DNA from 2 places in the Streptomyces sp. Pv4-95 genome. Region 1 is predicted to be linked to the other one. Evidence: riboswitches for the same ligand, from Rfam matches in the RefSeq annotation. Region 1 holds a riboswitch; the other holds the start of a gene.
What was found. Region 1 has a riboswitch for glycine ahead of gcvP (aminomethyl-transferring glycine dehydrogenase). Riboswitches for the same ligand answer to the same signal wherever they lie in the genome.
Positions count from the first base shown of each region.

Region 1 (15,084 bases):
CGTGCTGACCACGACGGTCGGCGACGGCGGAGCGATCACGATGGACTTCCCCACCGCACCCCTGTTGCCGGTCGAGGTCCCGGCCGTCGTCAGGGAAGCGCTGGCTGCGGAGATCCGCTCCGCACACGACACCGGCCCCCAGGTCGGCGATCTGCTGGTCGAGCTGGCTGACGAGAAGTCCGTACGGGCCCTCTCACCGGACTTGAGGGCGCTGGCCGGACACGGCGGCCGGGGCGTCATCGCCACCGCGCCGGCCGAGGACCCCGACGGCGGCTACGACTTCGTCTCGCGCTGCTTCTTCCCCGCCGTGGGCATCGACGAGGACCCCGTGACGGGCAGCGCGCACACCGCGCTCGCCCCGTTCTGGTCCGCGCGGCTCGGGCGCGACAGCCTCGTCGGCCTCCAGGGAGCGGCCCGCACCGGCTTCGTACGCACCACGCTCCGCGGCGAGCGCACCCATCTGACCGGCACAGCCGTCACCGTCATCGACGGCGAGTTGCTGCCTGCCCGCTGAATCCGAGCGGTTCACGCCGCTCATCGATCCGGCCACAGGCCGACGGGGCTCTCCACGCTCCCCCGGCCTGGCATGACCGGGGGCCGTTCGGACGCTTCACCCTCCGGACGTCAGGGGCGGGGCGCGCAAGCGCGCCGCCCCCTCCGCTCACGGGGTCGGCAGCCACCCCACCTTGCCCGCGAGCAGCGCGTAACCGACGAACGCCACGATGTCGATCAGGGCATGTGCGGCAACCAACGGGCCGACCCGCCCCCACCGCCGGTAGAGCAGGACGAAGAGGACGCCCATCACCAGGTTCCCGAAGAATCCGCCGATGCCCTGGTAGAGGTGGTACGAGCCGCGCAGCACCGAGCTGGCCGCCAGCGCTGCCATCGGCCCCCAGCCCAACTGCCCCAGCCTGCGCAGCAGATACCCGACGACGATGACCTCCTCCACGACGGCGTTCTGCACCGCCGACGCGATCAGCACCGGGACCTTCCACCACACGTCGGGCAGCGCCTCGGGGACCACCGTCAGATTGAATCCGGCCGCCCGCGCACCCAGGTAGAGCAGCAGGCCGCTGCCCCCGATGACGGCCGCCACCCCGGTGCCGCGGCTCAGGTCGAAGCCGGGCCGGCGCCGGTCGAAGCCGATCGCGCGCAGCCCTCCGGCGCGTTCGCGCAGCAGCAGATGGGCGACCAGCGCCACGGGCACCAGCGCCGTCGCGATACCGAACAGCTGCCAGGCGAGATCCAGCCACGGCCGGCCCGGCGCATGCGACCCGTTGAGCGTGGCCGCCTGGTCCTTGAGGCCGCCCGGCTTGGTCACCGAGCCGAGGAAACTGATGAGCGCCGACGCCGCGCTCGCGCCGAGCGAGAGCGCCAGGACGAGCAGCGTCTCGCTGCGCAGAATGCGCCGGGCGGGCCCCTCGGCCGTCCCCGCGCCGGCCTTCGTACCGGGTCCCTGACCTGGCACGTCCGCATCGGCCACGGGACTTGTATCCGACTGCACGGCTTCCTCCACTTCCGCAATTCCGCCTCTTCGCCACCACCGCCCCGCTAGGGTCTCGAAAGCAGGTACGAAGATCGCGCGCGACAGGCCGGGGACGGGCGCCATCCACGTGGCGCATTCCCTCTCACCATCGAATCCGCTCGAGCTCCGAGAGTCAGGAGAGGCGCTACCGCAATGGGACGTCACAGCTTGCCCGACGGCTTGGAACCCGAGACCACGGGGGCCGGTACGAGTTCCCGCCGCCGCACCGTCCTCATCTCCACCGCCCTGGTCCTCGCCGTCGCCGCCGGCTCCGTCGTGGCACTGCGCAGCGGTCTGCTGCCCTTCAGCGGACCGTGCGGCGGCGACTCGGTGCCGTTGAACGTGGTCGCCTCTCCCGATATCGCGCCGGCCGTCGAGGCCATGGCCGACAAGGCCCGCAAGGACGCCGTCCGCACCGACGGCAAGTGCCTGGACGTCAAGGTCACCTCGCGGGTCGCCTACGAGGTCGCCGACTCGCTCGGGCAGCGGCCGGCCCGGTCGGAATTCCAGGTGTGGATACCTGATTCGAGCCTGTGGGTGGACCAGGTCGGCGCGGAGCGCGGCACTCCGCTGACGGCCGCGGGCACGATCGCCTCGTCGCCGATCGGCCTGGGCGCCGTCCCCGGGGCGGCCAAGGCGCTGGCCCTTTCGGAGCGGGACTTCTCCTGGTCCGAGCTGAGCCGGACCGCCACCTCCGGCGACGAGCTGCGGCTGGGCATGGCCGACCCCGCCCACAGCGCCACCGGTCTGCTCGCACTGGCCCGCATCAACGCCGCCAACGCCAAGAAGGCCAAGGACGGCGACGAGGCCGACATCCGCACCGCCTCCGCGGCGAAGCTGCTGTACCAGCGGGCGGCGGACAGCGACAGACAGGCGCTGTCCACACTGCCTCACGACAGCTCCGGAGCGCAGGGCAATTCCCGCCGCAACGAAGCGCTGCTGCTGTCCGAGCAAGCCGCGCACGCCCACAACACCGGCGACGGCAACGGCCCCGACCTGGAACTCTTCTCTCCCCGGGACGGCGGCGCACAGCTCGACTACCCCTACACCCTGGTCGACGACGACCAGCTGACCTCCGCCCAGACACGTGCCGCCAACCGCTTCATGACCCTGCTGGGTGGTGTCGACGGACAGCGAGCGCTGCGCGAGCTGGGGTTCAGAGCCGGTAACGGCGAGCCGAACGACGAGATCACGCGCGCGGCCGGCGGACGCGTCCCCCAGCCGTACGCCCCCGGCCTCGACGCCCCGCCCGCGTCCAAGGAACTCCAGGCACTGCTGGGCAAGTGGACGAGCACGGTCCAGAGCGCGCGGATGACCACGGTCGTGGCCGCCTCGCCCTCGATGGCCGGCCAGGTCCCCGGCCTGGGCCGGTCACGGATGGAGCTCGCCAAGGGCTCCCTGCTCAAGGCGGTGGAATCGTTCACGCCCGACGACGAGGTCGGACTGTGGAAGTTCGCCACCCTCCTCGACGGCACCAAGGACTACGTCGAGCTGTCCCCCACCACCCGGCTCGGCGAGCGAGGTGAGGGTGGCGAAACCCACCGGGACGAGCTGACGGCCGCGTTGAATTCGCTGGCCCCGGTGCCCGCGGGCGCCGACGGGCTGTACGACACCACGCTCGCCGCGTACGAACAGGCCACCAAGCGCTATGTGAACGGCAAGCTCAACACCGTGGTCATCATCACCGACGGCACCGACGACGACCTCGGCAGCATCGGGCTCGACCAGCTCGTCGCCGAACTGAAGAAGGCCACCGATCCGGCGCGGCCGGTACCGCTGATCGCCCTCGCGATCGGCCCGGAGGCCGATCAGGCCGCCCTGGATCGCATGGTGGCCCCGACCGGCGGCTCCGCGCACCTCGTCAGCGACCCGTCGCAGATCCACGAAGTGATGCTCAAGGCCATCACCAAGGCGGGCAGCGCCGGGCCGCGTTAGCAACCGGGCGGTGGAAGCCGTCCGCGAGCGCCCCGCCGCACCGGACGGCCCACCGACCGGTGCGGCTCCGGTTACCGGCCGCCGCGCCCGCCCGCCGACCCGGGCTCATCCGGCGCGGACTCCTCCGGTGCGGCGGGCTTCCCGACGTCCCAGGCGACCGGCCACGTGTGCACCGGATCCCCGGCCTCCATCAACTCCCGGTAGCGACGGGTCATCGCGGCGAGTGCGGCATGCCGCTCCAGGCCCTGCCGCGACGCGTGGTGGTAGGCCGCGGCCTGCCAGGACGCCCCGTTGACCCGGCGAGCGCAGCGCTCCTCGATGATGCCCAGGTAGAGGTCGCGGTCGGCCGGCTCCACGCCCCAGGCATCCAGCCCGGCAGCGGCCAGCGGCAGCAGCTCCTCGCGTACGAGGCGTACCGCCGGGATCTCGGCGACGCCCCCCGCGCGCCCGGACCTGGGCCAGCGGAGCGTGGCGTCGATGCCGTACCGGCAGGCGGTGTCGAAGTTGTCGGCCGCGTCGGCGAAGGGCAGTCGCGACCACACCGGGCGTGGCTGCTCGGCCAGCGCCCGGACGAGGCCGTAGTAGAAGGCGGTGTTGGCGATGACGTCGGCGACCGTCGGCCCGGCCGGCAGCACCCGGTTCTCCACCCGCAGATGCGGGACACCGTCGGCGACGTCGTAGACCGGGCGGTTCCACCGGTAGATCGTGCCGTTGTGCAGCACCAGCTCCGCGAGTTCGGGCACCCCGCCCTTGTCGAGGACCCGCAGCGGCTCCTCCTCCTCGCAGATCGGCAGCAGCGGCGGGAAGTACCGCACGTTCTCCTCGAAGAGGTCGTACGCGGAGGTCACCCAGCGCTCGCCGAACCACGTGCGCGGGCGCACGCCCTGGGCCTGGAGTTCCGGCGCGCGGGTGTCGGTCGACTGCTGGAAGACCGGCGGACGGGATTCCCGCCACAGCTCCCGCCCGAAGAGGAACGGCGAGTTGGCGCCCACCGCGATCTGCACCGCGGCGACGGCCTGCGCCGCGTTCCACACCGCGGCGAAGCGGCTCGGCGTCACCTGGAGGTGCAGCTGAACGGACGTGCAGGCGGCCTCCGGCGCGATCGAGGGCGAGCGGGAGAGCAGGTGCTCGACGCCCTGGATGTCGATCGTGAAGTCCTCGCCGCGGGCCGCCCGCATCTCGTCGTTGAGCAGCACATAGCGATCGCTCTCGGAGATGCTGGCAGCCGTGAGGTCATCGGAAGTCAGTGTCGGCAGTATCCCGATCATCACAATCCTGGCGGCCACCTCACGGGCCTTTCTGTCCGCGTAGGACAGGCCCGTACGGAGTTCTTCTGCGAGTTGGTCAAGGACCCGGCCGTGCAACCGGTGCGGGGTGATGTTGACTTCGAGATTGCACTGCGCGAGTTCGGTCTGGAAATCGTGACTGGCGATGCGCTCCAGAACTTGGGAGTTCAGCATGCGCGGCAGACCGTCGGAACCGGCGAGACTGAGTTCGATCTCCAGCCCCATGAGATTCTTGGGACGGTCGAACCTCTTCTCCGCCAGGAGTCTCTCCAATCCCTCCAGACACTCGTGAAGCTTTCTTCGATAACGCTCCCGGTCCGCCAGGTCGATCCCGTCCGCGGCGACCTTCTCGCCCATCGAAGGGTCCCTCCTCGAGTGAGCGGCCCGCGGACACGGGCCGCGTGGAGCCGTCCCCGGCACCACCGGGGTACACGCTACGGTCGATGATGCCCCAGTGATCTGATCGATAACGCGTACGGGGCGTGCCGGTAACGATAGGCTCGTAGGGACGGAATGTCTGGCACATTCAGTAGGCATATCTCGGTGGCGATCGCCGTCCGCATTTCTCTCGTGAGAAACACCGACGAGTTCTCGCCTACCGCGTCGGCGAGGAAATACGAGGTGGCGTCCCAAAGCCCCGCGCAAAGCGGCGGATACCACCCGGGACAGGAGTCCGGATTCCGCCTTGCCGGAAATCCACGGAGCGACTAGCGGAAACACCGACAGAACATGTGTCGTATAAACTCCGCTGACGAGGCAGAGAGTTGGCACCCAGTGTTTCGGTGTTCTCACCGGTTCTGGGGCACAGCGGCTGACCCCGCCGGGCCGCAGCCCCGGTCGGCCATGCTCTGACCCCGCCACGCTGACAGCGCCGTCCGCACTTGCCCAGCTCCACCGTGTCTCCGAAGTGAGAGGCGACCCACCATGCCGCTGCACGTTCCCGCCGCACCCGCGCCCGCCCTGCGCAGCGTTCTCGCCGCCCTTGGCTCACCCACCGCCGTCCGCGAGGCTCCCACCTCCGCCCTCCGTTCCCATCAGGGCCCGCTGAGCCCCGAGCACCCGCTGCCCGTGCACGTCTGGGACCACCTCAGCCGCGCCGGAGGATCCTCGCGTACCCGCCTGGCCGGCTGGCGATACCTCGTCCGCGGCGGCGAGCGTGCCGTGGCGACCGCGGACGCGATGCTCACGGCGGACGGCTGGACGTTCTCCCACTTCGCCGGTGGCCCCTACGTCACCGCCACCGAGCAGGCCCTGCAGCACGCCGACGCGCTGCCCACGCCGTATCAGCCGCGGCTGCTGTCCGTACCCGAGCTCTACATGCTCACGCTGTGGCTGCACCACGACATCACCTCGGACGGCGCCGACGGCACCCCCGCCCCCGGTGACCTGCTGGTACCGCTGGCGCCCGCACCGCCGGGCATCATTGCCCACCATCCGCAGCGGGTCGCCGATCTGCTGCCGCGGCTCACCCTGCGGGTGACTCCGGGACCGCTGCTCGGCTCGCCCGCCTGACCCCGGGACGCCGGTTCCGTCCGCGGACCGGCGCACCGACGCACGCCGTCCCTCAGGAGCGCGCCCCGCGGCCCCGTCCGGCCGCGGGGCGCTTCGCTGTCTCACCCGCCCGGCCTAGCCCACCCCTACCACTCCCAACCCGCCTGAGTAACTGCGTAATTGGGAGCAACCGCCCGCATGGGTGACACGTCAGTATCGAGTGAGTACCGCTGCTGCGAAATCCCTGCGGAAACGCCTCCGGAGGGCAACACTGGGACCGACCGAGGAAACGGGGGAGCGGCCATGAACACCTCATCGAGCCGCACGACGACGTTCACCACACCGCAGCGAAAGACTTCATCCATGTGTCAGCACCAACCACCCTGCCCGTCAGCAGACTCCACCGACCGGGAAGCCGCGCATCCCGTGGCACACCACCCGGAGCAGGGTTGGAGCCTGCTGTGCAACGGCGTCCTCCTCTTCGAGGACACCGGTGAGCTCCTTCCGGACGGGCAGGTCATCGCCCCGAACCGGCCGCTCGGTGGCACCCGGGTCGTCTCCGCCGCCTGACCCGGGCGCACCGGCAGAACAACAGGGCCCCCGGCAGGATCTGCCGAGGGCCCTTGATGTGCGATGACGGACGTCAGCCGTCGTAGTCCTCCAGCGGAGGGCAGGAGCAGACGAGGTTGCGGTCGCCGAAGGCGCCGTCGATCCGCCGCACCGGCGGCCAGTACTTCTCCGCGGCGACGACGCCCGCCGGGAAGACGGCCTCCTCGCGGGAGTAGGAGTGCTCCCATTCGCCGGTCAGCGCGCCCGCGGTGTGCGGGGCGTTGCGCAGCGGGTTGTCGTCCTTGTCCCACTCCCCCGAGCCGACCTTCTCGATCTCCGCGCGGATGGCGATCATCGCGTCGCAGAACCGGTCCAGCTCGCTGAGGTCCTCGCTCTCGGTCGGCTCGATCATGAGCGTGCCGGCCACCGGGAAGGACATCGTCGGCGCGTGGAAGCCGTAGTCGATGAGCCGCTTGGCCACGTCGTCGATGCTCACCCCGGTCTCCTTGGTCAGCGGCCGGACGTCGATGATGCACTCGTGGGCGACCAGACCGCCCGGGCCGGTGTAGAGCACCGGGTAGTGCGGCTCCAGACGCTTGGCGATGTAGTTGGCGCCGAGCACCGCGACCTGGGTGGCGCGCTTGAGGCCCTCGCCGCCCATCAGCCGGACGTACGCCCAGGAGATCGGCAGGATGCCGGCCGAGCCCCACGGCGCCGCGGAGATCGGGCCGACGCCCGTCTCCGGGCCGGCGGTGGGCTGCAGCGGGTGGTTGGGCAGGTACGGCGCCAGGTGGGCCCGGACACCGACAGGGCCGACGCCGGGGCCGCCGCCGCCGTGCGGGATGCAGAAGGTCTTGTGCAGGTTGAGGTGCGAGACATCGCCGCCGAACTTGCCCGGCTCGGCGAGGCCGACCAGCGCGTTGAGGTTGGCGCCGTCGACGTAGACCTGGCCGCCCGCGTCGTGCACGGCGGCGCAGATCTGCGTGATGTGCTCCTCGAACACGCCGTGCGTGGAGGGGTAGGTGACCATCAGGACCGCGAGTTCGTCGCGGTGCTTGTCGATCTTGGCGTGCAGATCGTCGGTGTCGACCTCACCGTCCTCGCCGGTCTTGACGACGACGACCTTCATCCCCGCCATCACGGCGCTGGCGGCGTTGGTGCCGTGCGCCGAGGAGGGGATCAGGCAGACGGTGCGCTGCTCGTCGCCGTTGGCGCGGTGGTAGGCACGCACGGCCAGCAGGCCGGCCAGCTCGCCCTGGGAGCCGGCGTTCGGCTGGATGGAGACCTTGTCGTAGCCGGTGACCGTGGCCAGCTGCTCCTCCAGCTCCTGGATCAGGGTGAGGTAGCCCTGCGCCTGGCCGGCCGGCGCGAAGGGGTGCAGCTGCCCGAACGCCGGCCAGGTGACCGGCTCCATCTCGGTGGTGGCATTCAGCTTCATCGTGCACGAGCCGAGCGGGATCATGCCGCGGTCCAGCGCGTAGTCCTTGTCGGCGAGGGTGCGCAGGTAGCGCAGCATCGCGGTCTCGGAACGGTGCTGGTGGAAGACCGGGTGACCGAGGTAGTCGTCGGTGCGCAGCAGCTCCTGCGGCAGTCCCTCGACCGCGGCCGCGTCCAGCTGCTCGATGTCCGCCTGGACACCGAAGGCGCCGAAGACACCGGCCAGCTGCCCGCGGCCGGTGGTCTCGTCGCAGGCGATGCCGACGAGGTCGGCGTCGACCTGGCGGAGGTTGATGCCGGCCTCGCGGGCGGCGGCCACGACCTCCGCGGCGCGGCCGGGCACCCGCGCGGTCAGCGTGTCGAAGTACGCGCCGTGCACGATCTCCACACCGCCCGCCCGCAGGCCCTCGGCGAGGAGGGTGGCGTAGCGATGGGTGCGGCGCGCGATGGCGGCCAGGCCGTCCGGGCCGTGGTAGACCGCGTACATACCGGCCATGACGGCGAGCAGCACCTGCGCGGTGCAGATGTTGCTGGTGGCCTTCTCGCGGCGAATGTGCTGCTCACGGGTCTGCAGGGCCAGGCGGTATGCCTTGTTGCCGTCGGCGTCGACCGAGACGCCCACCAGACGGCCGGGAAGGCTGCGGGCGAACTTGTCGCGGACGGCCATGAAGCCGGCGTGCGGCCCGCCGAAGCCCATCGGGACGCCGAAGCGCTGGGTCGTGCCGACGGCGATGTCCGCGCCGAGCTCGCCGGGCGAGGTCAGCAGCGTCAGCGCGAGGAGGTCGGCGGCGACGGTGACGATCGCGCCCAGCTCCTGCGCCTGCGCGATCACCGCACGCGGGTCGCGGACCGCACCGGAGGCCCCGGGGTACTGCAGGAGCACGCCGAAGACGCCGCGCTCGGCGATCTCGGCCGGAATGCCGTCACCGAGGTCCGCGACGACGACCTCGACGCCGGTCGGCTCGGCGCGGGTCTGGAGCACGGCGATGGTCTGCGGCAGACAGTCGGCGTCGACCAGGAAGACGCCCTGCTTGACCTTGCCGACCCGCCGGGCGAGCGACATGGCCTCGGCCGCGGCGGTGCCCTCGTCCAGGAGGGAGGCGCCGGAGGTGGGCAGGCCCGTCAGGTCGGCGACCATGGTCTGGAAGTTCAGCAGCGCCTCCAGCCGGCCCTGCGAGATCTCCGGCTGGTAGGGCGTGTAGGCCGTGTACCAGGACGGGTTCTCCATGACGTTGCGCAGGATCACCGGCGGCGTGAACGTGCCGTAGTACCCCAGGCCGATCATGGAGGACAGGACCTGGTTGCGGTCCGCGAGGCTGCGCAGCTCGTCCAGGACCTCGGCCTCGGAGCGGCCCTGGGGCAGCCCCAGCGCCTCGGCGCTCTTGATCACATCGGGTACGGCGGTGGCGGTGAGCTCGTCCAGCGATCCGAATCCGACGTGCGCGAGCATCTTCGCCTGCGCCTCGTGGTCAGGCCCGATGTGCCGGCGCTCGAAGGGGGTACCGCGCTCCAGCTCGGTCAAGGAGATGCGATTGGTGGTCATCTGCGGGGGCCTCCTGGTCATACGACCTACGAGGGGCACCACGGCGCTGGTGCCCGGACGGCCTCCCCCTCTGTCATCTCAACCTGAGAGCTTCACCGGCCCGCGCGCTGCGGTCCGATTTTCACCGTCGGTGAGGAAGGGTTCCGGCGTTGTGCCCGTCCGTGGCCCGCCCTGCTTTCCAGAGTGACCTCGTCCATGCGGTACGTGTGCCTGAGAGATTCCGGGGAGGATTTGCTCCTTCGGCGCCCCCGTCGCGAACGACAAAGGACTCTCCCGCATGGGGTCTGCAGCCATTCGCCAGCCTACCAGCGCACCCCCCGGAGGAACTTTCGAGTGGCCGGGGCGCGAAATGTACCGTTTGGTAGTGGTGACAGGGCAGTTGCGACCACATGGAGGGGCCGTGCAAACCGACATCGATCCCCGGAGCCTGATCGGCCGCAAGGCGTTCGACCGACACGGCACGAAAATCGGCACCGTCGACGAGGTCTATCTCGACGACGCGACCGGGGAACCGGAGTGGGCGGCCGTGCGCACCGGCTTGTTCAGCAGGGACGCCTTCGTCCCGCTGGAGCCGAGCGAGCTGGCCGACGAGGGCCTGCGCATCCCCTTCGACCGCAAGCTGATCAAGGACGCCCCCGACTTCGGTGTCGGCCGGCACCTCTCCCCCGAGCAGGAGCTGCAGCTCTACCACCACTACCGGCTGGATATCTCCTCCCCCGACGCCGACGCGGTCTCCTCGGCGGGCGACAAGGACTTCGGCAAGATCGCCGGTTCGGAGGACTGAGACCCGGTCGGCTTCTCCCGCACCAGCGGCAGTGGCTCCCCGGGCCGCAGCGCGGGGTCCTCGACGGCAAAGGTCCGCACCCTTCCCGGTGCGGACCACGGCGTCTCGAAGCGGACGGTCACTCTCCCGACCCCGCTCCCCTGCACCCACCCGGCGCCGTACTCGTCGTGCACGATGTCGAGCCCCGGCAGCCAGCGACGCGGCAGCGGCTCCGGCGGCTCCCGCTCACCGGCCTCGTCCGCCGCGTGCTCCCGAGCCGCCTTCGCGGTCTCCGCGGCCTCGCGCTCGGTCGCCACCTGGGCGAAGAGGTCCTCCTGCGTGAAATCGGCCAGCCCGCTCACGCCGACCCCCAGCAGCCGCACGCCGCCCGTGGTGTCCACGGTCTCCAGCAGCCGTGCGGCGGCCTCCCGCACGACCGAGGGGTCGTCGGTGGGCCCGCGGAGCGTCTCGGAGCGGGTCAGCGTCGAGAAGTCATAGCTCCGGACCTTGATCACGACCGTACGCCCGGAACGCCCGGCGGCCCGCAGCCGCCGCACACAGCGGTCCGCGAGGCGCACCACCTCCGACCGCACCCGGGTGCGGTCGGTCAGATCGACCTCGAAGGTGTCCTCGACCGAGATCGACTTCGCGTCCCGCTCCGCCACCACCGGCCGGTCGTCCCGGCCCAGCGCCATCGCGTACAGCCCGGCGCCGTGGGACTTCCCCAGCAGGCGCACCAGCTCCGCCTCACCGGCCTCCGCGGTCTCCGCGACCGTCGTGATCCCGGCCCGGCGCAGCGCCTCGGCAGTGGCCGGCCCGACCCCGGGCAGGGTCCGCACCGTCATCGGCCCCAGCAGCTCCCGCTCGGTGCCCGGCTCGATCACCACGAGCCCGTCCGGTTTCGCCGCCTCGGACGCGATCTTCGCCAGCATCTTGGCCCCCGCGAGCCCCACCGAGCCCGTCAGACCCGTGGCCTCCCGGATGTCGCGCCGCAGCCGCTCCCCCACCGCGCGGACGGCGGCCGTCTCCGCCTCGACACCGCCCGCCTCCAGATCGACGAATGCCTCGTCCAGGCTCAGCGGCTCCACCAGGGGCGACAGCGCGTGCAAGAGCTGCATCACCGTCTCACTCACCTGGCGGTAGAGGGTGAAACGGGGATTGAGATACGCGGCGTTGGGGCACAGGCGACGCGCCTGAGCCGTGGGCATCGCCGAACGGATGCCGAAGACCCGGGCCTCGTACGACGCCGTGGAGACCACCCCGCGCGGCCCGATCCCGCCGACCACCACCGGTTTCCCGCGCAGACTCGGCTTGGCCGCCTGTTCGGCGGCCGCGAAGAACGCATCCATGTCCAGATGCAGGATCGTCGGCGCAGGTCTCACACCATCGATGCTCCCGCACACCACTGACAATCGCCCCACGCGCCGGGCCGGAAAGCGCGTGCGGCGCTCAGCCCGCCCGGTTGCGGCGTCGCGCCAGCTCGTCGTGGGGGTTCTTCCCGATGAGCGTCTCGCCGGTGTCCACACGCTCGCCGTGCAGCTGGGAGAGCGCGCCCTCCACGTCCCGCCAGACCACGCCGACCGCGATACCGAAGACGCCCTGACCGCCCTGGAGGAGATCCACGACCTGATCGGGCGAGGTGCACTCGTAGACCGTCGCGCCATCGCTCATGAGCGTCATCCGCGTCAGATCCGCCAGCCCGCGCGAGCGCAGGTGCTGAACGGCGGTACGGATGTTCTGCAGCGAGACACCGGTGTCGAGCAGCCGTTTGACGATTTTGAGAACGACGACGTCCCGGAAGCTGTAGAGCCGCTGGGTGCCGGAGCCGTACGCCGGCCGAACGCTGGGCTCCACAAGGCCCGTACGGGCCCAGTAGTCCAGCTGCCGGTAGGTGATCCCCGCCGCCGCACACGCGGTCGGTCCGCGGTAGCCGATGGTCTGCGTCTCGCCGTCCGCCGACACTGCGGCCACCTGCGCGGGTGCACGATTCGCTGCTGCACCCGAGTGGAGCGGCAACGCCCCTTCCGCCGCCATACCGTCGCCGGTGATTGCCACGCCGCCCTCCGTCCTCCACGTCCCGGACGGGACCTGCCATATCGACGGTATGCAGTCACCCCGGGTGCGTCAACGATCGCCGCGCTCGCCACGCCGAGTGATAATCACCCTACGAGTGGTTTCTCGTGACCTGACACGGGGAAGGGCTAACAGTTTGGCCGGAATTAGGCGTCCGGTCTGTCGGCATCACTGGCTGTTGGTACCGAAGTCCTCGGGCGAGATCTGGTCGAGGAACTCACGGAACTTCTCCACCTCGTCCTCCTGCTCGTCCGGGATCGCGATTCCCGCGTCGTCCAGCACACCGTCGGTACCGAAGATCGGCGTTCCGGTGCGCAGGGCGAGTGCTATCGCGTCGGACGGACGCGCGCTCACTTCCACGCCGCTGGCGAAGACCAGTTCGGCGTAGAACACCCCTTCGCGCAGATCCGTGATGCGGACCTGCGTCAGCTCCTGGCCCACCGCTTCGAGCACGTCCTTGAAAAGGTCATGCGTCAGCGGCCTGGCAGGGACCATGCCCTGCTGGGCGAAAGCGATGGCGGTGGCCTCCCCTGGCCCGATCCAAATGGGCAAGTATCGGTCGCCTCCCACCTCCCGCAGGAGCACGATCGGTTGGCTGGAAGGCATTTCCACCCGGACACCCACGACATCGAGCTCGTTCACACAGCAACCCTAGGACGTGCCCGGCCGGTTTGGGTAGTCGGGCACTCGTTTGCCGACTACAGGCGCACCCGCAGAGCGGTCTGGACCAATGCCGCATGCAGCCGCACCGACAGCGTTGCCAGCTCTTTGGCGGTGGCTTCGGCATGGGCTCTGGTCTGTGGGTTGCGATGCCGCCGAAGGGGTGCGACCACCTGTTCGACCAGGCCCGCCTCGCGCTCGGCGGCGGCCTTCACGGCACGCAGGTGACGCGGCTCCAGACCGAAGCGTCCGAGGTCCGCGACAAGTCTGGCGACGGTGACGGCCTCGATGTCGTAGCTTCCGTCGTCATTGGCGGCGATGAGGCCGTACGACTCCCAGTCGGCGAGTGCCGCCTCCTCCACCTCGGCGGCGGCCAGCAGCTCCTCCCGGCCGATCCGGGCAGCGGTGGGCCGCTCCTCGTCCGGGACGTGGACGCCGTCCACCAGATCCCGGGAGGGTGTCGCCTGGGCCGGCAGCTGCACCCGCTCACCGCGCTCCAGGGCGTCCAGATACTCCCGGATGACCTTCAGCGGCAGATAGTGGTCCCGCTGCATCCGCAGGACGCCTGCGAGGCGCTGGACGTCCTCCTGGGTGAATTTGCGGTACCCGGAAGGCGTGCGCTTCGGCTCGACCAGCCCCTCGGCCTCCAGAAACCGGATCTTGGAGATGGTGACCTCGGGGAATTCCTCGCGCAGCAAGGTGAGCACCGTGCCGATGCTCACCGGCTTGCCGGCCGAGGAGGCGGTGCCGGCAGAACCGGCACCGCCTGTCGGTGTATGGCGCATATGCCTTCCCTGGTCGGTCAGATACCGACGCCTCGCTGACTCGCGTAGAAGACCAGGCGGTACTTGCCGATCTGGACCTCGTCGCCGTTCGCGAGGTCGACCGAATCGATCCGCTCACGGTTGACGTAGGTACCGTTCAGGCTGCCGACATCGGCGACCGTGAACCCACCGTCCTGGCCACGACGGAACTCCACGTGGCGGCGCGAGACCGTCACATCGTCGAGGAAGATGTCGCTCTGCGGGTGACGACCCGCCGTCGTCAGGTCGCTGTCCAGCAGGAAGCGACTGCCCGAGTTCGGACCCCGGCGGACCACCAGCAGCGCCGAGCCCAGCGGAAGAGCGTCGACCGCCGCCTGAGCCTCGGGAGAGAGCGACGGCGTCGGGGTCTGCCCGGTCGCCTCCGCGTCGTAGGCCTCGAGCCCCGAGATGGAGATGGTCGAGGTCGTCTCCGACGGGCGCTCGGCCTGAGCCCCCGCGCGCAGCGGCGCACCACAGTTGGAGCAGAACCGGCTCGCCTCGGCGTTCCGGTGCCCACACCTCGTACATACCGGCAAGGCCAACCCTCCACCCGTGCTTGAGGCTGATGGTTCCTGGGAACCTATGCGGGCGGCACCCGAGGGGTCAACAGAACCCGCCCCGTACCCCCCGGACGGACCGCCGACCTCGTCACGGAAGAGCGGACGGTCCTCGCCCACCGCACTCTCGTCGGGCTGGCGCGGAGCGCGGTGCCGCGCAGAGCCGCTGCCGCCCTCCTGACGTGCGCTCTTGCCGAACAGCTTTCCAAACAACTTCACGGGCGATTCCCCTTGAACGAAACAGACCCGCCCGTGGGGCAGGACGAACCCTCGATGCACACACCGGCCCATCCGGACATCCTGTGAACGTCCGTGGCCTTCAGACAGTTTCCACCACACACCACGCGCACGGTGCGTCGACCCCCCGCTACGTCATGCCCTCCCGGGCCGTCGACATACGTCTACGCCTCACTGCGATGACGACCGAGCGTAGTCAGGCCGCTTCGCCTCTCGCAAGGCGTT
Region 1 is NZ_CP127172.1:7,183,113-7,198,196, reverse strand. Features, by position in the region: gene QOM21_RS31585 (PhzF family phenazine biosynthesis protein) at 1-514, shown strand, start outside; gene QOM21_RS31580 (CPBP family intramembrane glutamic endopeptidase) at 662-1,483, opposite strand; gene QOM21_RS31575 (substrate-binding and VWA domain-containing protein) at 1,679-3,460, shown strand; gene QOM21_RS31570 (glutamate-cysteine ligase family protein) at 3,532-5,103, opposite strand; gene QOM21_RS31565 (hypothetical protein) at 5,671-6,258, shown strand; gene QOM21_RS31560 (DUF5999 family protein) at 6,601-6,807, shown strand; gene gcvP (aminomethyl-transferring glycine dehydrogenase) at 6,881-9,766, opposite strand; glycine riboswitch at 9,955-10,052, opposite strand; gene QOM21_RS31550 (PRC-barrel domain-containing protein) at 10,167-10,550, shown strand; gene QOM21_RS31545 (DNA polymerase IV) at 10,460-11,911, opposite strand; gene QOM21_RS31540 (MerR family transcriptional regulator) at 11,979-12,584, opposite strand; gene QOM21_RS31535 (bifunctional nuclease family protein) at 12,771-13,244, opposite strand; gene QOM21_RS31530 (MerR family transcriptional regulator) at 13,301-14,047, opposite strand; gene QOM21_RS31525 (FHA domain-containing protein) at 14,065-14,913, opposite strand; gene QOM21_RS31520 (DUF881 domain-containing protein) at 15,031-15,084, opposite strand, start outside.

Region 2 (15,084 bases), 4.5 Mb from region 1:
GCGGATCGCCGTCCCGGCCACGCTGTTGATGGCGTTCTCGCGTATCTGGGTAGGAGCCCATTACCCGCACGACGTCCTCGCCGGCCTGGCCATCGGTGTGGTCGTCGCCCGGCCGCTGATGCCGCTCGCCCGGCACGCGACGCCCGCCGTCACCCGGCTCCGCACCACCAGGCTGCGCCCCCTGGTGGCCGCCCGGTGACGCCGTCCGCGCCGAGACCCGGACGGAAGCGAGGACCGGAACGGACCGAGGACATGAGGACGCAGCGGGGACCGGCACCCGAGAAGGATCCAGAGCCGGAGAAGGGACCGGAGGACGCCGTGCAGAGAACGCCGAAGGGCACCCGCCCCGCGCAGGAGACCACGCACCACCCCTTCCATCTCGCCTTCCCCCGCCACCTCCCGCAGCACCCCCCGGTCCATCTCCCGCACCGCCCGCCGGACGCCCGCAGGCCCGGTCCGCTGCTGGCCCTCGCGGCGGTGTGCGCGGCGCTCTTCGCCGCCCTCGCCATCGTCGTGACCGTGGGCGACGGCTCCCCGCTCGCTTCCGAACAGGCGGCCCACGACTGGTCGACGGCGCACAACGGGGAGCCGGTGCGGTCCCTCGCCCGTGTGCTCACCACGACCGGCAGCGGCCCCGTCCTCTATCTGCTCGCGGTGGTGGCCGGTCTGCTGGCCGGCCGGGGCGCGCTCGGCCGGCTCCGTACGGTGGCCTGCGCCGTGGTCGTCCTCGCCGTCGCGCAGGCGGTCCGCTACGGCCTGATGGAACTGCTCGCCCGCCCGCGTCCACCCTCCGACGAATGGGTCGGGCACGCCCCCGACTACGCCTTCCCCTCCGGCCATGCCACCAACGCCGCACTGGTCGCCGGGCTCCTGGCCTGGGGTGTACTGCACCGTGCCCGCCCCGGCGTGGCCCGCACCTGGTGCACGGTGCTGGTGCTGTGGGCGATCGGCGTCGGTGCCACCCGCGTCTACCTGGGCGTCCACTGGCCGGCGGACGTCCTGGGCGGCTGGCTCCTGGCCGCCGTCTTCCTGTCGTTGGCGCTGATCGCGGAGCCCTTCGCCTTCCGCCACCCGGGCCCGCCCCCACCACCCGTACCGCCGGCCACGCCGCTCGACTGACGGCACACCCGCCGTGCGCGGCCGGCGGCCGCGGCCCATGAATCGGTGACGATCGGTCCACGACTTGGCCAAGGCGGCATGGACTCCTCCCGTGCCGAGCAGCACTCACCTGGGTGAGGGGGAGGCCGCCGCGGGCACACCGTCGGCAGCGGCGATCCGTCCCTGCACGCACCTGTACGGCGTCACCACCGCAGGCGGCACCACCAAGGGGGACGGCACGATGGAACAGCCTCGCAACGGCCCGACGGACCCACCGATAGCCCACCCGGCACCACTGCCGACGAAACCCCCACCGCACCCCTCACGCCACGGGCCGAAGCACCCGGGTACCCCGGCGCAGGGGCCCGAAGCGCGCACCCCGCAGGGCCGCTGCGCGGCCGCCGCGGCCAAGGACCCGACGCCGTGCGAAGGACCGCACGACGCCGCGACGATCGTCGAGTGCCACGGCGGGGAGGTGGCAGGCTGCGTCCACCACTGCGCGCGCCTGCTCGCCGGCCTCGAAAGCGCCCGCGTCCACCCTTTCGTCCCGGCGCACCACGCCCTGGAGATCTACTCCAGGGCCCGCGAACTCCCGCCGTTCGCCTGGGAGATCGGCAAATAGCCGACCGGCGACGGCCTCTCCCGCCTGCCCGCGGCGTTCAGCACTCGATGATGTTGACGGCGAGGCCGCCGCGCGCCGTCTCCTTGTACTTGACGCTCATGTCGGCGCCGGTGTCCTTCATGGTCTTGATGACCTTGTCGAGGGAGACGTGGTGGCGGCCGTCCCCGCGTAGCGCCATGCGTGCCGCGGTGATGGCCTTGACCGCCGCCATGCCGTTGCGCTCGATGCAGGGAATCTGCACCAGGCCGCCGACGGGGTCGCAGGTCAGGCCGAGGTTGTGCTCCATGCCGATCTCGGCGGCGTTCTCCACCTGCTCGGGGGAGCCGCCGAGCACCTCGGCGAGCCCGCCGGCGGCCATGGAGCAGGCCGAGCCGACCTCGCCCTGGCAGCCGACCTCGGCGCCGGAGATGGAGGCGTTCTCCTTGAAGAGCATGCCGATGGCGCCGGCGGCGAGGAGGAAGCGGACCACGCCCTCCTCGTCGGCGCCGGGGACGAAGTTGATGTAGTAGTGCAGGACGGCGGGGATGATGCCGGCCGCGCCGTTGGTGGGGGCGGTCACGACCCGGCCGCCGGCCGCGTTCTCCTCGTTGACCGACATCGCGTAGAGGGTGACCCACTCCATGGCGTGCGCGAGCGGATCGCCTTCGGAGCGGAGCTGGCGGGCGGAGTTCGCGGCCCGGCGGCGCACCTTGAGGCCGCCCGGCAGGATGCCCTCGCGGGACATGCCGCGGCTGACGCAGCCCTGCATCACGCCCCAGATCTCCAGCAGGCCCTCGTTGATCTCTTCCTCGGTGCGCCAGGCCTTCTCGTTCTCCAGCATCAGGGCGGCGATGGAGAGACCGGTGTCCTGGGCGAGCCGCATCAGCTCGTCGCCGGTGCGGAAGGGGTACTTCAGGACGGTGTCGTCGAGCTTGATCCGGTCCTCGCCGACGGCGTCCTCGTCGACGACGAAGCCGCCGCCGACCGAGTAGTAGGTCTTCTCCAGGAGCGGGGCGCCGGCCTGGTCGTAGGCGAAGAGCGTCATGCCGTTGGCGTGGTACGGCAGGGAGCGGCGGCGGTGCAGTATCAGCTCGGTCGACTCGTCGAAGTCGATCTCGTGGTCCGTCCCGATCTCGGCGCCCAGCAGCCGCAGCCGCTTGGTCGTGCGGATCCGCTCCACCTCGCCGTCCGCGCTCTCCACGTCGACGGAGCGGGGTGAGTGCCCCTCCAGGCCGAGGAGCACGGCCTTGGGCGTGCCGTGGCCGTGGCCGGTGGCGCCGAGCGAGCCGAAGAGTTCGGCGCGTACCGAGGCCGTCTGCGCGAGGAGACCGTCCTTCTTGAGGCGACCGACGAACATCCGGGCGGCGCGCATGGGGCCCACGGTGTGGGAGCTGGAGGGGCCGATGCCGATGGAGAAGAGGTCGAAGACGGAGATGGCCACGGTGGCGGACTCCCTTGTCTGCTCGTGGTGGACGGTGGAGCAATGGGGCAGGAGGTACGTTTCTGCGCCGACTGACGAGCGTAACGCGGACGCGCGGTCCTGCCGCCTGACGGAAAGCGGCGGATGCCCGGCGCCCCGGGAAACAGCGGTTGTCGGCGCTCTGTGCGGGCCGCGGCCCGCTGCGCTGTGCCTCGTCTCACAGATGACGGGCACCGGATCGCGCCCGGCATCCGGCGAAATGAACAGTTTTGACGCGGGCCGGTCGGCGCGCCGGAGCCGGCCCGCCGGTCCTTGGCGGAGGCGGCCGTGATCCGGCGAGGAATGCGCCCGTCCCGGCCCGCCGGTCTCCCGGCGGGCCGGGACCGCGCTCGTGAGGCGCCCTAGGGGCGCCGTGCGCGACGTCGCGCGTCACGGCCGGGGCCCGCGTCAGCCGCCGCCACTGCGGCGGCGACGGGCGCGGGCCGGGGCGTCACAGCGACTGGTACAGCGGGTGCTTGCCGGCGAGGGCGGTGACGCGGCCCTTGAGGGCCTCGGTGTCGTAGCTGGGCTTGAGGGCCTCGGCGATGATGTCGGCGACCTCGCGGAAGTCCTCGGCCTGGAAGCCGCGGGTGGCGAGCGCCGGGGTGCCGATCCGCAGGCCCGAGGTGACCATCGGGGGCCGCGGGTCGTTCGGGATGGCGTTGCGGTTGACGGTGATGCCGACCTCGTGGAGGCGGTCCTCGGCCTGCTGGCCGTCCAGGTCGCTGTTGCGCAGGTCGACCAGGACGAGGTGGACGTCGGTGCCGCCGGACAGGACGGAGACGCCGACCTCGGTGACGTCGGGCCGGGTGAGGCGCTCGGCAAGGATGCGGGCGCCGTCGAGGGTGCGCTGCTGGCGCTCCTTGAACTCCTCGGAGGCCGCGACCTTGAAGGAGACCGCCTTGGCGGCGATGACGTGCTCCAGCGGGCCGCCCTGCTGGCCGGGGAAGACCGCGGAGTTGATCTTCTTGGCGAGCTCCTGGGTGGACAGGATCACGCCGCCGCGCGGACCGCCGAGGGTCTTGTGCGTGGTCGTGGTGACGACGTGGGCGTGCGGCACCGGGCTCGGGTGCAGGCCCGCGGCGACCAGGCCGGCGAAGTGCGCCATGTCGACCATGAGGTAGGCGCCGACCTCGTCGGCGATCCGGCGGAACTCGGCGAAGTCCAGCTGCCGCGGGTAGGCGGACCAGCCGGCGACGATCAGCTTGGGGCGGTGCTCCTTGGCGAGGCGCTCGACCTCTTCCATGTCGACGAGGTTGCTCTTCTCGTCGACGTGGTAGGGCACCACGTTGTAGAGCTTGCCGGAGAAGTTGATCTTCATGCCGTGGGTGAGGTGCCCGCCGTGGGCGAGGTTCAGCCCCAGGATGGTGTCGCCCGGCTTGATCAGGGCGAACATGGCGGCGGCGTTGGCCTGCGCGCCGGAGTGCGGCTGGACGTTCGCGGCCTCGGCGCCGAAGAGGGCCTTGATCCGGTCGATGGCGATCTGCTCGACGACGTCGACGTGCTCGCAGCCGCCGTAGTAGCGGCGGCCGGGGTAGCCCTCGGCGTACTTGTTGGTCAGGACCGAGCCCTGGGCCTCCATGACGGCGAGCGGAGCGAAGTTCTCCGACGCGATCATTTCGAGGGTGGACTGCTGGCGGTCGAGTTCGGCGTCGACGGCGGCGGCGACGTCGGGGTCGAGCTCATGGAGGGAGCTGTTGAGAAGCGACATGAGTCTTTCCTGGAGGGGTCAGGCGGCGCGGTGGCGGTCCTCCCGGACGGGTTCCGGGGGAGCTTCCGCTCGGTCGGTGGCGGGGTGCCGGGTCGGCGGGCCGGGAGGGCTCAGCCGGCGGCGAAGGCGGTGTACTCGTCAGCCGAGAGCAGGTCGTCCGGCTCGCCGCTCACCTTCACCTTGAACAGCCAACCGCCCTCGAACGGGGCGGAGTTCACCAGCGACGGGTCGTTCACGACGTCCTCGTTGGTCTCGGTGATCTCACCGGTGACCGGGGCGTAGAGGTCGCTGACCGACTTGGTCGACTCCAGCTCACCGCAGGTCTCGCCCGCCGTGACCGTGTCCCCGACCTCGGGAAGCTGCACGAAGACGACATCGCCGAGCGCGTTCGCGGCGTGCTCGGTGATGCCGACCGTCGAGACGCCGTTGTCGGCGGCCGACAGCCACTCGTGCTCCTTGCTGTAGCGCAGCTGCTGGGGGTTGCTCATGGCTCGATTCTCCTGTACGCGAGGGTGTGAACGTGAATGGGGTCTTGCACAGTGAGACGCGTGAGGCGCGCCGGTTTCACAACTGCCCGGAGGCAGAGCGCTACCGGCGTCACTTCTCCCGCTTGTAGAACGGAAGCGCGACGACCTCGTACGGCTCATGGCTTCCACGGATGTCCACGGCGACACCCTCGGCGCCCGGTGTGGCGTACGCCGCGTCGACGTAGGCGATCGCGAGCGGCTTGCCCAGCGTGGGCGACGGCGCACCGGAGGTGACCTCGCCGATGACCGTGCCGTCTGCCGCGACGACCGCGTAGCCGGCGCGCGGGACGCGGCGGCCCTCCGCGATCAGCCCGACGAGCTTGCGCGGTGGCGCGGCCTCGGCGCGGCGGGCGGCCTCCTCCAGGGCGGCGCGGCCCACGAAGTCACCGCCGTTGGTGGTCTTCTCGAACTTCACGACCCGGCCGAGACCCGCGTCGAACGGCGTGGTCGCGGTGGTCAGCTCGTGTCCGTACAGCGGCATGCCGGCCTCCAGGCGCAGCGTGTCGCGGCAGGACAGCCCGCACGGGACGAGCCCGACGTCCTTGCCGGCCGCGGTCAGCGCCTCCCAGAGGGCGACCGCGTCCGCGGGCCGGACGAACAGCTCGAAGCCGTCCTCGCCGGTGTAGCCGGTGCGGGCGATGAGCGCGCTCACGCCGGCGACCGTGCCGGGCAGACCCGCGTAGTACTTGAGGCCGTCCAGGTCGGCGTCCGTCAGCGCCTTGAGGATGCCGGGGGACTCCGGGCCCTGGACGGCGAGCAGGGCGTAGGCGTCGCGGTCGTCGCGGACCTCGGCGTCGAAGCCGGACGCGCGCTCGGTCAGCGCGTCGAGCACCACCTGGGCGTTGGAGGCATTGGCGACGACCATGTAGCTCTGGTCTTCGAGCCGGTAGACGATCAGGTCGTCGAGGATGCCGCCGGCCGCCTCGCAGATCATGGTGTAGCGGGCGCGGCCGGTCTTGACGCCGCCGATGTTGCCCACCAGCGCGTAGTCGAGGAGATCGGCGGCCTGCGGGCCGGTGACGGTGATCTCGCCCATGTGGGAGAGGTCGAAGAGGCCGGCCCGGGTGCGGACGGCGACGTGCTCGTCGCGTTCGCTGGCGTAGCGCAGCGGCATGTCCCAGCCGGCGAAGTCGGTCATGGTCGCGCCGAGCGCACGATGCGTGGCATCCAGCGCGGTACGGCGAGGGGCATCAGTCATGGTTCTGGGCTCCCAGGCATGGGTGACAAGACGTTCTCCCCATCTGTCATCGGAACCTGAGAGGTTCACCGGGATCCCGCGAACGGACCCGGTTTGCACCTTGGGTGGAGCCACCCGTCAGCCGGGCGGTGGCTCGCTTTTCAGATCTGCCTCGCCCGCGCGGTATCGGGGCCTGAGAGATTCAAGGGAGGACTTGCTCCTTCGGCGCCCCGCCGTGGCGGCGAGGACTCTCCCGCGCGGATTCAAGCGGCCGGTATGGAGTTGGCTGTGCACGGGTGAGCTGAGCGGTGCACAGTGGCGCCGACATCATTGCACGGGATCGCCGGATGCAGGAGTCCTGGTTGTCGCACCTCCCCGGGCGGCCGCCGTGGCCCGGGGGATCGGGCAATCGCCTTGATGGGTATTACCTTTTCTTGACACTCTTCGGGAAAGGGACGGACACCGGCCGGGCCCGCTAGTGACCGGGAGGGGCGATGACGGTGCACAAAGATGCCGCACTCGCGACAACGTCGGGGGTCGCGGGCGCCGCGGTGCCCCGGCCCGCACGCTCGCCCCTGGCCGTGGTCAGGCCGGGGCGCGGCGCGGAGGTGATCGACCTGAGGGGAACACGTCACACCGGCAAGGTGGCCGAGATGCGCTTCCCGGCCGGTGACCTCGTGGTGGTCTCCGGGCTGCCGGGCAGCGGCAAGAGCACGCTCATGCACCGCATCGTGCCGGTGCTGGACGGCCGGGGCGCCGCGGTGCACCGCATCGACTCGCAGGACGTCCGGGTGCGCTGGGAGCGCGGCAGGCTCCGCCGGCTGCCGTACGGGGTGTACCGCCCGCTGGTCCGTGCCGCGCACTATCTGGGGCTGCGCCGCGCGCTGCGCTCCGGCGACAGCGTCGTGGTGCACGACTGCGGGACGCTGGCGTGGGTGCGCCGCTGGATCGCGCGGTCGGCCCGGCGAGGCGGCCGCGGGCTGCATCTGGTGCTGCTCGACGTCCCGCCCGAGGTGGCGCTGTCCGGGCAGGAGTCGCGGGGGCGCGGAGTCTCCGGGTACGCCTTCGCACGGCACCGCAGGGCGGTGGGCCGGCTGGTCGGCGGGGCCGAGGCGGGCCGGCTGCCGAAGGGGTTCGCCTCGGCGGTGCTGCTGGACCGGCCGGCGGCGAGCGCGCTGGAGACCGTCGGCTTCGGCTGAGGCGGCCTCCGGCTGAGGTGGCCTCCGGCCGAGGTGGTCCCTCGGCCGGGCCGGTTTTCTGCGCCGGGCCGCCCACGCACGCCGGCGAAGATCGACTGCCCACCACCCCCTTCGGCTGCCGCCGCGCCTGCCGCTAGGGTCTTTGGCCAGATAGGGCGGTTTGGAACGGGTGGGTGTACATGAACTTTCCGGAGCAGGGGATACCGCAGCTGACCTGGCCTGCGAATGAGCTGGAAGAGGTGCTGGCCGCCTCGGTCGGGCACCCGGGTGCCGGTGGCCGGATCGTGGAGGTGCTGGGACGCAGCCGGGTGTGGGTGCCACTGCCCAACGGCGGCGGCCCGGACAGCGCGGGGCCGGGCGCCGCCGGGCTGGATCTGCCGACCACCGAGATCGGTGGCGCGGCGTATGTACCGGTCTTCAGCTCCGAGCAGGAGTTCCTGCGGGTCGTCGGTTCCCATATGTCCTTCACCGTCGCGCCCGCCCGGGAGTTCGCCCGTGGGCTGCCGCCGCTGATCGGTATCGCGGTCAACCCCGACGGCACGGTCGGCGTCCCGCTGCCCCCGCCCGCGGTGGCCGAATTGTGCCGGGTGGGGCGGACGGAGGGCGACGGACCGGCGAGCGGCGGCCGGGTCCGGCTCTTCGAGCCGGACTGGCAGGACGAGCCGGTGGACTTCCTGGCCGCCGCGGGACTGGAGTTCTCCGCAGCCGGATTTGTCCTGACTGCCCGGCGTGCCCTGGCAAGTGTCGAGGGCGACACGCCCGCGCTGTTCGTCGGAGTTCAGGTCGAGGCGACCCCCGCCGCCCTCCAGGACGGCACCGCCCGCGAGGCGGCTCTGTCCGCCCTGGGACGTGCGCTCGGCGCGGTGCCCGTGCGCTGGCCCGTGCAGCTCGTCATGCTGGACATCGCCCTGGGGGACCCGGTCGCCGACTGGATGCTCCAGCGGGTGCGACCCTTCTACTCTCGGGAGCACTCGTAAGCTGGTTGGATGACGGGCGGGCGCACCCCACGTGCCCTGCCGACAGAAGGGACGGACCACGTGAGCGCGGGTGCGCATCAGGGAGCGGCCGCGGCCGGACAGGTCGAGCAGATGCTGCAACAGATCTCGCCCGGTCGCTACGACGCCTATGAGGCGCTGCTGCACGCGCTCGCCGCGAGCCAGGTCTGGATGCTGCTGTGGCAGGGCCGGGCCGGTATGCCCGACGCGCAGTACGGAAACATGGAGGTCGACGGCCTCGGCTACGCGCCGTGTGTGACCTCGGCGCCCGAGCTGGCCGCGTCCGGCTGGAACCGCGACCACGAGCTCGTCACCGGCCTCGAAATCGCCGCCTCGCTCTTCCCCGACCGCTGGGGCCTGTGGCTGAATCCGCACGCTCCAGGTGGCGGCGTCGGCATTCCGTGGCTGGATCTGCGTCGTATCGCCGGTGGCCTCGACCGGCTGCCGGCCGGACCGCTGCGGATCTCCGAGCCGGTGATCGACATCCCGCAGTTCTACGCCCTCCTGGCGCAGAACGCCCACCGGACGCCCGCCGTGCGGTCGTTGCGCCGGGCCTGGGTGCAGCCCGCCCTCGGCGCCCCGTATCTGGCGATCGGTCTCGATCTGTACGACACCGGCCAACAGGCGGTGGAGTCGGCGCGGTTGATGATCCAGCAATCGATCGGCGCGGTTCCGGACGGCCTGCCGGTCTCGACGGTCGCGATGAACGACGAGTACGACCCGGTCTGCATGTGGATGCGGGCCTCCGCGCGCGCCTTCTTCGACCGCGACGGCTACGCCCAGCCCCCGGGTCAGCCGCCCGCCCCCGCGCCCTCCTACGGCTATGGGTTTCCGCGTCCCTACTGACGTCGGCGGCGCCGCGACGCGCCGCCCTTCGGGCTGAATTGCCCGTGTACGCCCCCCGGTTGAGACGGCCCGCGAGGGCTGATCATTCCGCTCAGGCGGTTCGGCTGTCCGTATAACGGAAGGCCGTGGAGCACATCACAGTTGCGCATCCTTTCACCGCCAGGACTGGTGAGTGATCGCGAATCGGATGAAGACTCCCGCAACAGAGGGCTTCGGCCCTTTGTACGAGCGTCATTCAGATCGGCGTCGCGTGAATCTCCGAAACTTCACACTGCGAACTCTCGCGATGCCCGCACCACGTGCACCAGTGATGTGAATCAGGCCGCTACAGCGGCGGGCATTGGGCCGGCCACCGTCGGCCGAGAGGGGTCAAAAGCACCGTGACCGCACCGATCGAGACCACCGGGGCGGCTGCTGAGGCGCAGCCGGAAGCGGTGCTGAAAGGCGTGGCGAGCAAGCGCATCGAAGGGCGCTCGCTCGGGCAGATCGCATGGCTGAGATTCCGGCGTGACAAGGTCGCGGTGGCCGGTGCCATCGTTGTCATCCTGCTTGTCGTGGTCGCCGCGCTCTCCCGCCCCCTGCAGAGCCTGCTGGGGCTGGACCCCAACAGCCCGAACCAGTCGCTGATCGACCCCAACACCACTCTGCCCAAGGGCGACTTCGGCGGTATGAGCGCCGATCATCCCTTCGGCGTCGACCCCAAGTTCGGCCGCGACCTGCTCGCCCGGATTCTTGAGGGCTCGTGGGTGTCGCTGATCGTGGCCTTCGGTGCGACGCTGCTCTCGGTCGCCATCGGCACCGTCCTCGGTGTCGTCGCCGGCTTCTACCGCGGGCGCGTGGACGCGGTGATCAGCCGGATGATGGACGTCTTCCTGGCCTTCCCGCTGCTGCTCTTCGCCATCGCGATCTCCGCCTCGCTGCAGGGCGGCGCGTTCGGCCTGGAGGGTCTGCCGCTGCACATCTCCGTGCTGATCTTCGTGATCGGCTTCTTCAACTGGCCGTACATGGGCCGCATCGTGCGGGCGCAGACCCTGTCGCTGCGCGAGCGCGAATTCGTGGACGCCGCGCGCGGCATGGGTGCGCGCGGGCCGTTCATCCTCTTCCGGGAGCTGCTGCCCAACCTGGTGGGTCCGATCATCGTCTACTCGACGCTGCTGATCCCCTCCAACATCCTCTTCGAGGCGGCGCTGAGCTTCCTGGGCGTCGGCATCCAGCCGCCCCAGGCTTCCTGGGGCGGCATGCTCAACCAGGCGGTCAAGTACTACGAGGTCGATCCCCAGTACATGATCGTCCCCGGCCTCGCGATCTTCGTCACCGTGCTGGCGTTCAACCTGCTCGGTGACGGTCTGAGGGACGCGCTGGACCCGCGCAGCCGGTGACGCCTGCCGGGCACCCGCACCGCCCAGATGTCTCAACAGTTGTTTGACGTTTCTCGACGAACGAAGGGGACACCGACCATCATGCGAAGGTCAGTTCCGGTCGCGGCTATCGCGGCCCTCACCAGTGCGGGCCTTTTGCTGGCCGGCTGCAGTGGGAGCAAGGACTCCAAGAACGGCTCCGGCGAGGCCAACGCCGCGACCAAGGGGATCGTCAACGCCTCCGATGCGAAGGGCGGCACGGTCAACTACGCGCTGAGCGACGCCCCCGAGTCGTTCGACCCGGGCAACACCTACTACGCCTTCGTCTACAACTTCAGCCGGCTCTACGCGCGCCCGCTCACCACCTTCAAGCCGGGCCCCGGCACGAAGGGCAACGAGCTGACCCCGGACCTCGCCGAGTCGATGGGCAAGCCCACCGACGGCGGCAAGACCTGGACGTACAAGCTGCGCAAGGGCGTCAAGTACGACGACGGCTCGGTGATCACGTCCAAGGACGTGAAGTACGCCGTCGAGCGCAGCAACTTCGCGCGTGACACCCTCTCGCTGGGCCCGAACTACTTCCAGCAGTTCCTCAAGGACAACGACGGCGGCTACAAGGGTCCCTTCAAGGACAAGGACAAGGCCGGCCTGAAGTCGGTCGAGACGCCCGACGACCAGACGATCGTCTTCCACCTCAAGAAGCCGTTCGCCGAGTTCGACTACCTGGTGAGCGCCCCGCAGACCGCGCCGGTGCCGCGGGCCAAGGACAAGGGCGCGGAGTACACCAAGTCCGTCGTCTCCTCCGGGTCGTACAAGTTCCAGAGCTACCAGGAGGGCAAGCAGCTCACCCTGGTCCGCAACCCGCACTGGTCCGCCAAGACCGACCCGCTGCGCAAGCAGCTGCCGGACAAGATCGTCCTGAAGATGAAGGTCGCCCAGTCGACCATCGACAAGGACCTGCGCTCCGGCAACACCCATGTCGACCTCGCCGGTCGCGGCGTCGACGGCCAGACCCAGGCCCAGCTGCTGACGGACCCCGACGAGAAGGCGAACACCGACAACGCCCTCGGTCAGCGGGTCGTCTACACGGCCATCAACACCAAGGTGAAGCCGTTCGACAACGTCGAGTGCCGCAAGGCCGTCGAGTACGCGATCGACAAGAAGGCCGTGCAGACCTCGCTCGGTGGCCCGATCCGCGGTGAGGTGGCCTCCACGGTCCTGCCGACGGACATCGACGGCTACCAGAAGTTCGACCTGTACCCGCAGAAGTACGACGGGGACAAGCTCGACCTCACCGAGGCCAAGAAGCACTGGGACAAGTGCGGCGCCGGCAAGACGGACACCACGATCGTGGCGCGCAACGACCGCCAGGACGAGATCGACGCGGCCACCACGGTCATCGACTCGCTGAAGAAGATCGGCGTCAACGCCAAGATCCAGAGCTACCCGAGCAGCAAGTACTTCTCGGACTACGCGGGTGTGCCGAAGTTCAACAAGAAGAACAACGTCGGCCTGATCATGATGCAGTGGGGCTCGGACTTCCCGACCGGCTACGGCTACCTGCAGCAGATCGCGAACGGCAAGGCGATCAGCCAGTCCGGTAACACCAACCTGTCCGAGCTGGACGACCCGGCGATCAACAAGCTGCTCGACAGCGCCATCGCCGACACCGACAAGGCCGCGCGCGAGAAGGCGTACGCCGAGATCGACAAGAAGATGATGGAGCAGGCGGCGATCGTTCCGCTCACCTACTTCAAGGTCCTGCTGTACCGCTCGCCCAAGGCCACCAACCTGGTGTCCACCTCGGCCTTCAGCGGTCAGTACGACTACCTCAACATCGGCGTCAAGAAGTAGCAGCCCTGGAAGGCAGGTGAAGGCATTGGTGTCCGCGGGCCGGTCGCTACCGGCCCGCGGCACCGACGCCGCATCCCCGTGTTCTCGTACATCATCCGCAGGTTGATCAGCGCAGTGATCCTGCTGCTGATCGTCAGCGCGGTCACTTTCGGCATCTTCTTCCTGCTGCCGAAACTGGCCGGGCAGAGCACCGACCAGCTTGCCCAGCAGTACATCGGAAAGGCCCCCACGGCCGCGGACATCGCGGCGGTGAAGAAGAACCTCGGCCTGGACAAGCCCGTGTACGAGCAGTACTGGGACTTCCTCAAGGGCATTTTCGTCGGCGTCGACTACAAGTTCGGGCCGGAAGTGGCCAAGTGCCATGTGCCGTGCTTCGGCTACTCCTTCAAGACGCACATCGAGGTCTGGCCGGAGATCCAGTCCAGGCTGCCGGTGACCCTGTCGCTGGCCGCCGGTGCCGCCATCGTGTGGGTCGTCTCCGGTGTCGCCACCGGCGTGCTCTCCGCGCTGCGCCCCGGCTCGCTCTTCGACCGGATGGCCATGGGCGTCGCCCTGGCCGGCGTCTCGCTCCCGATGTTCTTCACCGGCGCCCTGGCGCTGGCCCTCTTCACCTACCAGTGGCCGATCTTCGAGCGCAGCGACTACGTACCGCTGATGGAGGATCCCTTCCTCTGGGCGCGGACCCTGGTCCTGCCCTGGGTCACCCTGGCGTTCCTCTACTCCGCGCTCTACGCCCGGCTCACCAGAGCGGGCATGCTGGAGACGCTGAGCGAGGACTACATCCGTACCGCCCGCGCGAAGGGCCTGCACGAGCGCAAGGTGGTCGTACGGCACGGTCTGCGTGCCGCGCTCACCCCGATCATCACGGTCTTCGGCATGGACCTGGGCCTGCTGCTCGGCGGTGCGCTGATCACCGAACAGGTCTTCTCACTCAAGGGAGTCGGCGCCTTCGCCGTCGAGGCGATCAACGCCAACGACCTGCCGAACATTCTCGGCGTCACCCTGCTCGCCGCGTTCTTCATCGTCATATGCAACCTGGTGGTGGACGTTCTGTACGCCGCCGTCGACCCGCGGGTGAGGCTCTCGTGACCGACTCCTCCGAGGACAAGACCGAGACGGCCGGACCGGCCGTGAGCACGCCCGTGGCCGAGCCGGTGGCCGAACCCACCGAGCCCGCGACCCCGACCGCCTTCCTCGAAGTGCGGGACCTGAAGGTGCACTTCCCGACCGACGACGGCATCGTGAAGTCCGTCGACGGACTCTCCTTCACCCTGGAGAAGGGCCGGACGCTCGGCATCGTCGGCGAGTCCGGCTCCGGCAAGTCGGTGACCTCCCTCGCCGTCATGGGACTGCACCGCGCGTCCCGCCGGCAGCGCAGCAAGGTCGACATGTCGGGCGAGATCTGGCTGGACGGCAAGGAGCTGGTCTCCGCCGATCCGGACGAGGTGCGCCGGCTGCGCGGCCGCGAGATGGCGATGATCTTCCAGGATCCGCTCTCGGCGCTGCACCCCTTCTACACCGTCGGCCAGCAGATCGTGGAGGCGTACCGCGTCCACCACGACGTCGACAAGAAGACCGCCCGCCGCCGGGCCGTCGAGATGCTCGACCGGGTCGGCATCCCGCAGCCCGACAAGCGGGTCGACGACCATCCGCACCAGTTCTCCGGCGGTATGCGCCAGCGCGCCATGATCGCGATGGCGCTGGTCAACAACCCCGAGCTGCTGATCGCGGACGAGCCGACCACCGCCCTGGACGTCACCGTCCAGGCGCAGATCCTGGACCTGATCCGCGATCTGCAGAAGGAGTTCGGCTCGGCGGTCATCATCATCACCCACGACCTGGGTGTGGTGGCCGAGCTGGCCGACGACCTGCTGGTGATGTACGGCGGCCGCTGCGTGGAGCGCGGCCCCGCGGAGAAGGTCTTCTACACGCCGCAGCACCCCTACACCTGGGGTCTGCTCGGCTCGATGCCGCGGATCGACCGCGATCAGACCGACCGGCTGATCCCCGTGAAGGGATCGCCGCCCAGCCTGATCAATGTGCCGTCCGGCTGTGCCTTCAATCCCCGTTGCCCGTACGCGGACGTCCCCGAGGACAACGTCACCCGCACGGTGCGCCCCGAACTGCGCCAGGTGGAGGGCGGGCACTTCTCCGCCTGCCACATGTCGCAGGAGGAGCGGGAGCGTATCTGGACCGAAGAGATTGCGCCGAAGCTGTGACCGAGACGACTGACGACGAGAGCAAGAAGATCCCGCTGCA
Region 2 is NZ_CP127172.1:2,662,097-2,677,180, reverse strand. Features, by position in the region: gene QOM21_RS11740 (phosphatase PAP2 family protein) at 1-199, shown strand, start outside; gene QOM21_RS11735 (phosphatase PAP2 family protein) at 253-1,119, shown strand; gene QOM21_RS11730 (hypothetical protein) at 1,211-1,720, shown strand; gene QOM21_RS11725 (L-serine ammonia-lyase) at 1,758-3,140, opposite strand; gene glyA (serine hydroxymethyltransferase) at 3,610-4,869, opposite strand; gene gcvH (glycine cleavage system protein GcvH) at 4,980-5,357, opposite strand; gene gcvT (glycine cleavage system aminomethyltransferase GcvT) at 5,467-6,594, opposite strand; glycine riboswitch at 6,745-6,839, opposite strand; gene QOM21_RS11705 (AAA family ATPase) at 7,068-7,772, shown strand; gene QOM21_RS11700 (enhanced serine sensitivity protein SseB) at 7,952-8,749, shown strand; gene QOM21_RS11695 (enhanced serine sensitivity protein SseB C-terminal domain-containing protein) at 8,810-9,613, shown strand; gene QOM21_RS11690 (ABC transporter permease) at 9,994-10,992, shown strand; gene QOM21_RS11685 (ABC transporter substrate-binding protein) at 11,074-12,825, shown strand; gene QOM21_RS11680 (ABC transporter permease) at 12,904-13,914, shown strand; gene QOM21_RS11675 (ABC transporter ATP-binding protein) at 13,956-15,044, shown strand.
Region 2: another riboswitch for glycine. It lies ahead of gcvT (glycine cleavage system aminomethyltransferase GcvT); the one in region 1 lies ahead of gcvP (aminomethyl-transferring glycine dehydrogenase).